Regions from separate parts of the Paenibacillus sp. J53TS2 genome, predicted to be linked through region 2. Evidence: riboswitches for the same ligand, from Rfam matches in the RefSeq annotation. Region 2 holds a riboswitch; each other region holds the start of a gene.
The links. A riboswitch is a leader RNA that binds a small molecule or an ion and turns the genes downstream of it on or off. The one in region 2 is predicted to bind cobalamin.

Region 1: another riboswitch for cobalamin. It lies ahead of KJS42_RS04605 (ABC transporter substrate-binding protein); the one in region 2 lies ahead of KJS42_RS17670 (anaerobic ribonucleoside triphosphate reductase).
Region 3: another riboswitch for cobalamin. It lies ahead of metE (5-methyltetrahydropteroyltriglutamate--homocysteine S-methyltransferase); the one in region 2 lies ahead of KJS42_RS17670 (anaerobic ribonucleoside triphosphate reductase).

What each region holds. Positions count from the first base shown of each region.
Region 1 is NZ_BOSK01000001.1:964,118-967,521, forward strand. It holds gene KJS42_RS04600 (FecCD family ABC transporter permease) at 1-624, opposite strand, end outside; gene KJS42_RS04605 (ABC transporter substrate-binding protein) at 621-1,628, opposite strand; cobalamin riboswitch at 1,871-2,080, opposite strand; gene KJS42_RS04610 (methyl-accepting chemotaxis protein) at 2,168-3,404, opposite strand, start outside.
Region 2 is NZ_BOSK01000008.1:167,294-170,697, reverse strand. It holds gene KJS42_RS17670 (anaerobic ribonucleoside triphosphate reductase) at 1-1,844, opposite strand, end outside; cobalamin riboswitch at 2,023-2,273, opposite strand; gene KJS42_RS17665 (MTH1187 family thiamine-binding protein) at 2,767-3,066, shown strand; tRNA gene KJS42_RS17660 (tRNA-Thr) at 3,138-3,210, shown strand; gene KJS42_RS17655 (HD domain-containing protein) at 3,305-3,404, opposite strand, start outside.
Region 3 is NZ_BOSK01000001.1:119,939-123,342, forward strand. It holds gene metE (5-methyltetrahydropteroyltriglutamate--homocysteine S-methyltransferase) at 1-1,738, opposite strand, end outside; cobalamin riboswitch at 1,887-2,084, opposite strand; gene KJS42_RS00590 (multicopper oxidase domain-containing protein) at 2,287-3,285, shown strand; gene KJS42_RS00595 (DUF2249 domain-containing protein) at 3,330-3,404, shown strand, end outside.

The DNA of each region.
Region 1 (3,404 bases), on a different contig from region 2:
GATGGCCGTATACGACCATCCGCGCAAGCTCAAACTGCCCATCGTCCAATAATAAATCTCATTGATCGTTTTTTTCGACATCGCCGTTAAAAAGGACACGACCGCCCCTAGAAAAGACTGCATCACGACGCCGGACAAGACCAGGCTTTCGATGGGCAGCTTCCCGTTCTCCCGGGCCAGCCAGATCACGATCCATAACGTAACTGCCCCGGTCACGAAGGCGATCATAGGCAACGTAAAGATGCCAAGCAACGAAAACTGCCATCCGAAAAAAATCAGCACAGCCGCACCGATCGCCGAACCTGATGATACCCCTAACGTAAAGGGATCCGCCAGCGGGTTGCGCAGCACGCCTTGAAAGCCTGCGCCCGCCACGGCGAGCGAAGCGCCAACCAACATCCCGAGCAGCACGCGAGGCAAGCGAACCTGCACGACGATTTGCTCTGCCGCAGCGCCCCAGTCCGGCGTAATCAAGCGGCCAAGACCCGGGAGCCGATGCAGCAGGATGGCCGCAATATCCCCTGCCGGAACATAGACAGAGCCAATGCCGATGCAGAACAGCAACGTCACCGCTAGCAGAACGAGTCCCGCCGCCCCATATCCGGCTAATCTGCCGCGCGTCATGGCTGGATCAAATCCGGATGAATCGCTTTGGCGACTTCGATTAGCCCTTGTGTCACGCGAGGACCTGTACGACTAAGCAGATTATCGTCCATAGCAATGATCCGATTCTCCTTCACAGCCGATATTTGGTCCCAGCCGGAACGGCCTTTGATGATGTCAGCCAACGTCTTGTTGTTCTCGTCAATTACGCTTTTTGCATACAAAATGACATCCGGGTTCGCTTGAATAATCTGCTCTTCATTAATCTCGGACCATCCCTCAACCTCGGAAGCAACGTTGATGCCGCCCGATAACGTGATCATTTCATCCATAAATTCACCTTTACCGACTGTCCAGCCTGGGGAAAACTCGATGTACACCTTTTTCTTCTGATCCTCGCTCAGCGAACCCACCGCATCAGTAACGGTTTGGACCTCCTGCTTCATCTTCCCGACCACTTCGTCCGCTTCGGCCTGGTGATTCGTGATTTTGCCAATCGTTTGGATATGCTCCATAACCGCATCGATCGTTTTCGGATTGGATTGGAACACTTGAAGTCCCATATCCGTCAGGCTTTTGACCGTCGCCTCATCAATGAGACTAGCTGCCAAAATGAGATCCGGCTGCGCCGCCACGATCGCTTCAACGTTCACCTGGAATCCGCCCATCCGCGGTTTGTCCTTCACCGCTTCCGGATAGTCGTCCAAATCGGATACGCCGGCGACTTGTTCATTAAGCCCAAGAGCAAACAGCACTTCCGTCTCTGACGGCGCCAGCGAAACGATTCGTTCCGGCGCTGCGTCAAACGTGAACTCCTTGCCGGTGGAATCCGTTACGGTATAGGGATAAGTCGTCTCCTGTGCGGCTGGTTGATTCGCTTCAGCATTTGTTCCCGCGTTTTGCGTCTGCTGCGTCGCCTCCGCAACGTTCCCCGTTCCTTGATTCACTGCGTTGTTACCGCAGGCAGCCAGCACCAGCAGCAAGGCCAACAAGCCCAAGCTTGCGATTCGTTTCCAGTTCTTCATCTCCAAATCTCCCCTTTTTGTTCATTCCAGTTGGTAAAGAATCGCCTCGTGCTTCAGCGGTACGTTGTGCAGCCGGATTTCAAGTCCAGCCGAACACCATCCCGGCAACAAAGAAAAACCCCTATCCTAGCGGATGGGGTTACGTCTACAAAGTCATGCCGCGCGCCGACGAAGTGGAGAGCTCCACAGTCTGGCGCCAAGCCATGATACTCTTGGCAGAACGTTATCCTTTCCTCGAAGGACCGTCTTGATTTCCCGTGGCAGGTCTCCTGACTTCCAGGTATCGACGAAAGCTCGCCTTCCCATCTCCCTAGCGGGCGACAGTGGCATCGTGAGCTCGTCCCTGTTTACAGTGGCGGGACCGTGCCGGATTTGCACCGGCTTCCCTTTTAACCCGAAGCGGCACGGCGTTCTTCACCGCTGCTTCAGGACCTACGGGCACAATTTGTACGCTTGTCTTAAGGCTTTCTTCTCTATTGGATTATAGGGGAAAAGCGGGAAACTGACAATATCTAATCCGCTTCGTCATGTCTTCGACTTCACTCCAGAGACAAATCCGCTCCCAGGACGCCAATCGCTTCGCCGCCCCGACGGATGGGCACGGCAAGCGTCATGCACCGCCGTTTCGTAATCGCTGAGATATACGCCTCGGAGACGACCGTTTCCCCGGCAAAAGCACGGCGGAACCATTCCCGACCTTTGGCGTTCAGCAAACCAGCCTCCGGGATGGACACGACAAAGGATCCGTCCTCACGGTTTGACCAAGCTGCTTCAAGTCCCGGTTCCGCGGCCAATAGCTCCTCCAGAGCGGCTCGGTGTCCAGCCGGTTCCATCGCCAGGAACCGCGGCTGATCGGCTGCCTTAAGCAGCTTCCGGGCATAGGCCTGTCCCAACGCCACCGCTTCCTCGCCTCCGGCGGCCAAATCCGTCCCCGAATGCACGGAGTTAAGCGAAACCATCAGTTCGCCTTGCGCCCGGTCGAGCCCCACGACTACGGTCTGCAGCTTGGAAATATGCTCCCGTTCGGACTCCATTCGAGACAGCGCCCCCTCCACATGGATGATGCTTCGATTCAGTGCTTCATGCACCTCACCCAGCATGGCTTCCATGTTACGCGTCAGCTCGGCTTGCTCCCGGCTTCGCTGCCCTGTCTCGGCAACCAGTCCATTCACTCCGGCCACTTCCTCCGCGATGAAACGAATATCCTCGCCCATTCGCTTCATCAGGGAAATGCCCTCCAGCGCCGAGTCCCGGCCGCCTTTCAGCGTGGACTTCACGCGGTCCACATCCGCGGCAATCTGCCGGAACAACGGAGCAGAGCGGCTGATCGCTTCGGTGCTTTGGTCCGCCAGCTGACGCATACGTACGGCTACCACGTCGAAACCTTTGCCTTGAGCCCCCAAACGGGCCGCTTCAATGGATGCGTTCAGCGCCAGCAAAGCCACCTCCCCGGCGATCTCTTCCAAACTCCGGTACAGCGCGCCCAACTTCCGCGTATTCCCCTCCAATTCCTCCATCGGCCCGGCAATCGATTCCTGGGAATCGGCCAACGAACGGATCGTGCCATCCGCCGCTTCAAGCGCCCCAGCCATGCGCACCGCTTCGGCCCGGGTGTGCTCGCTGCGGCTTAGGAGATGCTCTGCGGCGTCATGGATTTGGGAAGCCGATGCGGCAACCTCCTCCATCGCAGCGAGGCTCTCCTGCACCTGTTCCAGTGAGCGCTCGCTGCTGTGCTTTAGCTTCAAATCCTCCTCCGCCGCCGTGTCGGCCAACCTG
Region 2 (3,404 bases):
CAGGAAGGGCAGGTTGCCCCGATAATCCCTTCGAAGCCGCAAGCCGAGCACCGGTCGATCGGATGGTTGATGCTGAAATAGCTGACCTGCTGCTGCAGGGCGAATTGCACGATTTTCAGGAACGCTGCCGGGTTGCTGCGGGCATTGCCGTTTAGCTCGATATAAGAGATCGCACCCGCGTTGCAAAGCCCGTGGAACTTGGCTTCCAGTTCGATTTTTCGCGCGGCACTGAGGTTGTAGTAGACCGGGATATGAAATGAATTCGTGTAGTATTCGCGATCCACGACTCCGGGTATCGGGCCGTATACCGCACGGTCCCGTTTAGTGAATTTGCCGGACAGGCCCTCCGCCGGGGTGGCGAACAACGTGATGTTCAGATTATGGATTTCGCTTTGGCGGTCGCAATAGTCGCGCATGTAGGCGATCAAATCATACGCTTTCTGATACACCGCTTCGTCTTCGCCGTGGTGTTTGCCGTACATGGCCTTCATGCATTCGGCCAAGCCGATGAATCCAATGGACAAGCTACCGTGTTTGAGCAGATCGCCAACCGCGTCGTCCGGTGCCAGCGCCTCGCCGCCCTCCCAGACCCCTTCGCGCATCATGAAATCCGAAGCCTTCGCCTTCTGAGAGGCTTGGATGTTGAAACGGTGCAGCAGTCCCTCCAGCGCGATATCCATATAATGCGTCAGCTCCCGGTAGAAGCCGCGCTCATCGGCCTCCTTGCGATGGCCCAATACGGTCCCGTGCTCCAGGCCTATTTTGACGAGGTTTAGCGTATTAAAGGATAGATTTCCTTTGCCGGACAGATGGTTCCGTCCGAAACGGTCGGCCAGCACCCGGGTGCGGCAGCCCATCGTAGCGAATTCCGTATCCGGATTCGTCGGATCGTAATACATCAGGTTCAGCGGGGCATCCAGGTTGGCGAAATTCGGATACAGCCGTTTGGCTGAGCATTCCGCCGCTTTCAGGAACAGGGAGTAGTTCGGTTCCCCTGGATTTTGATTGATCCCTTGCTTGCATTTGAAAATCTGAATCGGAAAAATCGGCGTCTCCCCGCTGCCTAGCCCACGCATGGTCGCGGTGAGCAGGGAGCTGATTACCAGCTGTCCTTCCGGCGAGGTGCAGGTTCCGTAGTTAATGCTGGTGAACGGGATTTGTCCGCCGGCCCGGCTCGACATGGTGTTTAGGTTATGGACCAGGCTCTCGGCCGCCTGCAGCGTTTCGCTTTCGGTTTCCTTTAACGCATATTTGAAGGCTTTCGGATACCCGTCTCGGAGGTCGCTGCGGCTCATGGCAATGTCGCCCAACTCGGCGCTGGCATCGCCTTCCTCAAAGTAATCCAACCCTTTGCGGAAGTACTTGGCGAATGATTTGGCCACGTACGGGGCGAGATCGAAGTCCAGTTTGTTCGCGGATACGCCGCCGTATTGGGAGTTTTGCTGGGATTGAAAAATGATCGCCACCAGCGCCATCGCCGTCATGATGGAGGATGGCGGGCGTACGCTGCCGTTCCCGGTATTGAAGCCTTCGCGCAGCAGCTTATCGAAAGGGATAAAGATGCAGTTGGTTGTGCCGATGGCGTATTGGTCCAGATCGTGGACGTAGACAATATTGTCCTGGATGGCTTGGACCAAGCGGGCCGGCATCACGAAATGGTTTGCGTACCATTTAGCATACTCGCTTCCGAATTTACTCATCTTGCCGGAGAAGCTCTCCCCGTTCAAATTGGCGTTCTCACGCAGCACCTCGAGATTTCGACTGTGCACGATTTCCTCGCCTAATTGAATGACTTCATCCAGCAAGGTGTCTCGGCCGGTATACGTCTGGTTTAGCAATGCCATAACAAAGTTCTCCTCCCGATAAACTGAGTTTTTACTTCATATAAAAGGGCATGTCCAACCCGACGAGGGTGGACATGCCCGAATGCGCTGCATCATAACGATCACGTTGGGCATAGAAATAGAAGCCCTAAGGTTCAGCGGCAAGCGGACACCATCCCTGTTCCTCGCAGGTTTTCCGTCGGTGTCTTCCAAACGGGCAGGTCTCCTGGCTTTCGGGTCATTGCTGACGCCTTCCCGCAGCCTTAGAATCAAGCCGCAGTGGCATAAAGGTCAGACGAACGGCTGGGCCTTCAAGACGATTCGATGAACGTTTCGTCTCTAGCGCCTAGCTACCGATTACAGTGGCGGGACCGCAGCGGCTTTGCACCGCACTTCCCTTTTAAGGTCCGGAGGCTTGTCCGCCGGATCACCCGTTCACACTATATTTTGTTGCGTTGATCTAAGGATAGCCCAAGATGTTGTGTTTGTAAACCGAATTTTTACCATGTAAATGACCTGAAAACGTCGTGAAAATCTCCAGTCCTTATAACGATGCGGAGAGTGGGGGACGAGGGAGAATTGTGAACATTTATGAATGGGACTGAGGAACTAGGAGGATGGTTGGGGGCGGCAACTGTTTTTCGAACGGTGTTGGCTAACGGACTGAGAAGTCGTTATTTCTGCAATTTCTGACGAATAAGAAATCTAACGGACCCCAAGGCCCTTATTTGGTGCGAAGACGTATAAATGGGGCAGATTCTAGGCAAATAGCGGCTCCAAGGTCCATTAGAAAGCGAAGTTCGGATTCCCGGGACAAATAAGGTCACTACAGTCCGTTAGAGATCGGTTGATCTTCAAGTGCAAGGATGGGTAGAATGGAGGTAGGTTGAATAACAAGCTCGTGATTGAAAACAAAACCACTACCAGAAAGAAGGGATCGATTATGGCCATCGCTGAAGTAACTGTCATTCCGATCGGAACGGGTAGCACCAGCCTGAGCGCTTATGTCGCTGAGTTGCATCGGGTGCTGGAGAAGCAGACGGGAATTACGTTTACCCTAACCTCAATGAGCACGATTATTGAAGGGCCGTTGGACGACGTGTTCGCCGCCATTCGTGCCATCCATGAAGCGCCGTTCCAGTCGGGTGCCGGCCGCGTGTCGACGTCGATCAAGATCGACGACCGCCGCGACAAAGCCAGCTCCTCGGAGCAGAAGCTGCGCTCCGTTCGCGAGAAATTGTAATTACCAAGCATTGGCGCTTGCATTATTTTGAAAACGAGTTATAATAATTTTTGTTCGCTAAAAACGAACTTGCTGGTGTAGCTCAGCTGGTAGAGCAACGCATTCGTAATGCGTAGGTCGGGGGTTCGAATCCCTTCACCAGCATCCTTAATGCAAGTGGAAACGCGCCCTCCGAGGTCTCGGGGGGCGCGTTTTTGCGATTAAAGTTAAACTTCTGCCGGAAAGTTACTCAATCCCCTTATTCCTCCCACTTGGAATGAAGGACATGATGGCAAAAGTTCGGGCGTTGATAGCCCGGAAGAAACATCTCGCACACGTCGGCGTTCATCGTACCGTAT
Region 3 (3,404 bases), on a different contig from region 2:
CCTGCTCCCGGGATAGATCGCTTCGAACAAATGACCAGTTCAAGATCGTGATCGGTCCCGTTAGCATCCCTTTAACCGGCTTAGCCGTCTGGCTTTGGGCATAGGCGGTTTCCTTGACGGTCATCGGCTCGGCGAACTCGACATCCCCGTAGATCACAGGCGGCTTGACGCAACGTGTACCGTAAGACTGAACCCAGCCCCCCTGCGTAAATGCAAAGCCCGGTAGCTTCTCACCGAAAAATTCCACCATATCGGTGCGTTCAAACTCGCCATGGACCAACACATCAAGCCCAAGTTCCTCCTGGATCTCGACCCATTTGCGGACTTCCGTTCGGATGAACTCCTCATATCTATTCTGGTCCCACTCGCCTTTCCGCCATTTCTGCCGGGCAGCCCGAACCTCGGCGGTCTGCGGGAAACTGCCAATCGTCGTTGTGGGCAGGAACGGAAGCCGCCACTTCGCCTGCTGTTTAAGCCGCCGCTGTGCAAACTCGCTAGTTCGCTCCGCCGGGGCTACAGCAGCCTGCACCGCCGCCGCCCGCACCGCAACACGGCTCCGGGCCGGATCTGCGGCGAGTGCGGCCAGCGCACGGCGGTTCTCCGCGAACTGCACCGGTTCGGGTCCCTCACTGCTTACCGCCTTGCACAAGCTCGTTAGCTCCTCCAGTTTCTGCTCGGCAAACGCCAGCGCCTCGCGTAACACCGGGGATAAGCGCTCTTCGCCCGCCACGGATACCGGGACGTGCTGCAAGCTGCAGGAAGGCTGCACAATCAGTTCCGGTTCTCCGGCTAAAATGGAAATCTGTTTCAACAGGCTAAGCGTTTCGTCCAAATCTGTACGCCAAATATTCCGTCCATCGACAAGCCCTGCACCAAGTGTCTTGCCTGCAGGAAATCCGTAGCGACGCAGTGCCTCCATGTTCCCGTCCCGGCCGTGCACGAAATCCAGTCCCAAGCCATGCACCGGCAGATCTGCAAGCGAATCGTACCTTTCGACGGCATCGAAATACGTTTGCAGCATAATCCGCAGATCAGGGACTTCCCGGGCGATCGTCCGATAAATCAAGCCCAGCCGGCGAACGTCCTCTTCGGTTAAAGAGACGACTAAAGCCGGTTCGTCCATTTGCACCCATGTGGCGCCTGCCGCTTCCAACTCTCGTAATACCTGTACGTATAAAGGCAATAATTTCTCGATCCAGTCATCGACTTGGTCCGCGGTCTCCCCTTTAGACAATTTCAACAAGGTGAACAACCCCAGCACCACGGGTCTACCTTCTATGCCCAGCTCCTGTTTGGCTTCCAAATAAGCCATAAGCGGGCGGTTGACGATTATCCTCGGATCCCGACGCCCCAGCTCAGTCACGATATAATGATAGTTGGTATTAAACCACTTCGTCATTTCGCTTGCCGCCACCAGGTCATTCCCCCGGGCAATGGCGAAATACAGATCCAGCGGCAATTTGTCGCTGTTCCAATCAAACCGCTCCGGTATCAGTCCGAACATCGTCGCAGTGTCTAATACGTGGTCGTAATAGGTAAAATCACCGACCGGGATCACGTCAATCCCCCGATCCCGCTGTAAACGAAGATGACCCATCCGAATTTCCGTCAATCGATCATGCAGCTCTAACTCTGTAATTTTCCCTGCCCAATAGGCTTCAATTTGCTTCTTCCATTCCCGTTGTCCGCCGATTCTGGGATATCCCAGATTTCCGCTAACTATGTTCATGTTCCCCATGTTGATTTCCTCCTCATCGTTTGGCTTGATGACACCCATAGTTTGCAACACAAAAAAGGTCCCCGATAGCAACATAGGCTAAAGAGGACCTTCGATCATTTGTTCGATGGCTTGCATCTTTAACACCTCCCTATCTCCCGTAGGTACAGCAGTGCCGTTGAAATAGGCAGGTCTCCTGGCTTCGGCATCATCGCCGGATGCGGCCTTCCCGGTGACTTGATCACCAGTGGCATTCGATGCATCCGACTCCTCCGTTACAGTGGCGGGACCGCGCCGGCATTGCACCGGACTTCCCTTTTAAGCTCCGGCCAAGCAAGGCCGGAACACCTATTTCCGCGATATTCGGTTGGAATATACCTCCCATCTTACTTGATGTCCCAGGCGAATACAATACCAAACACATCGGAATTTAAATATTTATGACAACATTTTCGACAACTTTCAAGTGATTAATATCACAATTCGACTCCCAAACCCATCGTACGATGAAACTAATCAAACAAGAATGCCATGGGCTTACACATAAACGACAGAAAGAGGAATGACTCATGAAATCTCGGAACATTCTGAAGTGGTCCTTACTAGGTTTGTCCGGTCTGGTCATGATCGCAGCCGCCTGGTTTGCGTTCCCTTCAGAGGAGCCTCCAGTCCGTGAAGCAGCTCCTCATGAGGAAGCGCCGCATATCAATCATCCGCCAGTCGAGCCGGTCGTCCATCGCGAGGGGAATACCGTACACATCGAGATGACCGCTCAACGAACCGACATTGAGATCTCGGAAGGCGTCACCTATAATGCCTGGACGTTTAACGGCACGGCACCTGGCCCGGTATTGCGCGTAAAGCAAGGCGATCAACTGGAATTTACGCTCAACAATTTAGACCCTGATATGCCGCATTCGATGGATTTTCACGCCGTCCATGCCGCTCCCAGCCAGAAGTTCGTCGAGGTGATGCCCGACGAGCAAGGAACGTTTACCTATCCTGCCGATACACCCGGCGTGTTCATGTACCATTGCGGAGTAAGTCCAGTGCTGCTTCACGTAGCCAACGGAATGTATGGGATGATCATCGTCGAACCGAAGGACGGTTACCCTACGGATGCGGATATCGATCAGGAATATACGATCGTCCAAAGCGAATGGTACGCGGAGAACGATATGGATGCTTTCCAACAAGGCGATCCGGAATATGTCGTATTTAACGGCGATGACCACACGCTAAAAGAACATCCCTTCCTCGCCAAGATTGGCGATAAGGTTCGGCTTTACGTTGTGAATGTGGGCCCCAACCATGTATCTTCCTTCCATGTGGTCGGCACCACCTTTGATCACGTCTATCTGGATGGTAACCCAAAGAACGAGCTGTACGGCATGCAAACCGTGTTGCTTCCGGCGGGTGGAGGTGCAGTTGTCGAGTTTACCGTCACAGAAGAAGGCGATTATCCGATTTTAACCCATCAACTGAACGACGCTTATTTGGGGGCTACCGCTATCCTGCGGGTGACTCGAGATGGCAAGGATAATGGAGCACCGGCGATGAGCCATTAAGAAACGATAACCCGATTGCAATCTGATGAAAGAGGTGAAGCTCAATGGAACGACAAGATGCCAAAATCGTTGAATTGGACGTCCGGGAGCAGCTCAAGAGTAAAATGGAGCCGTTCCAG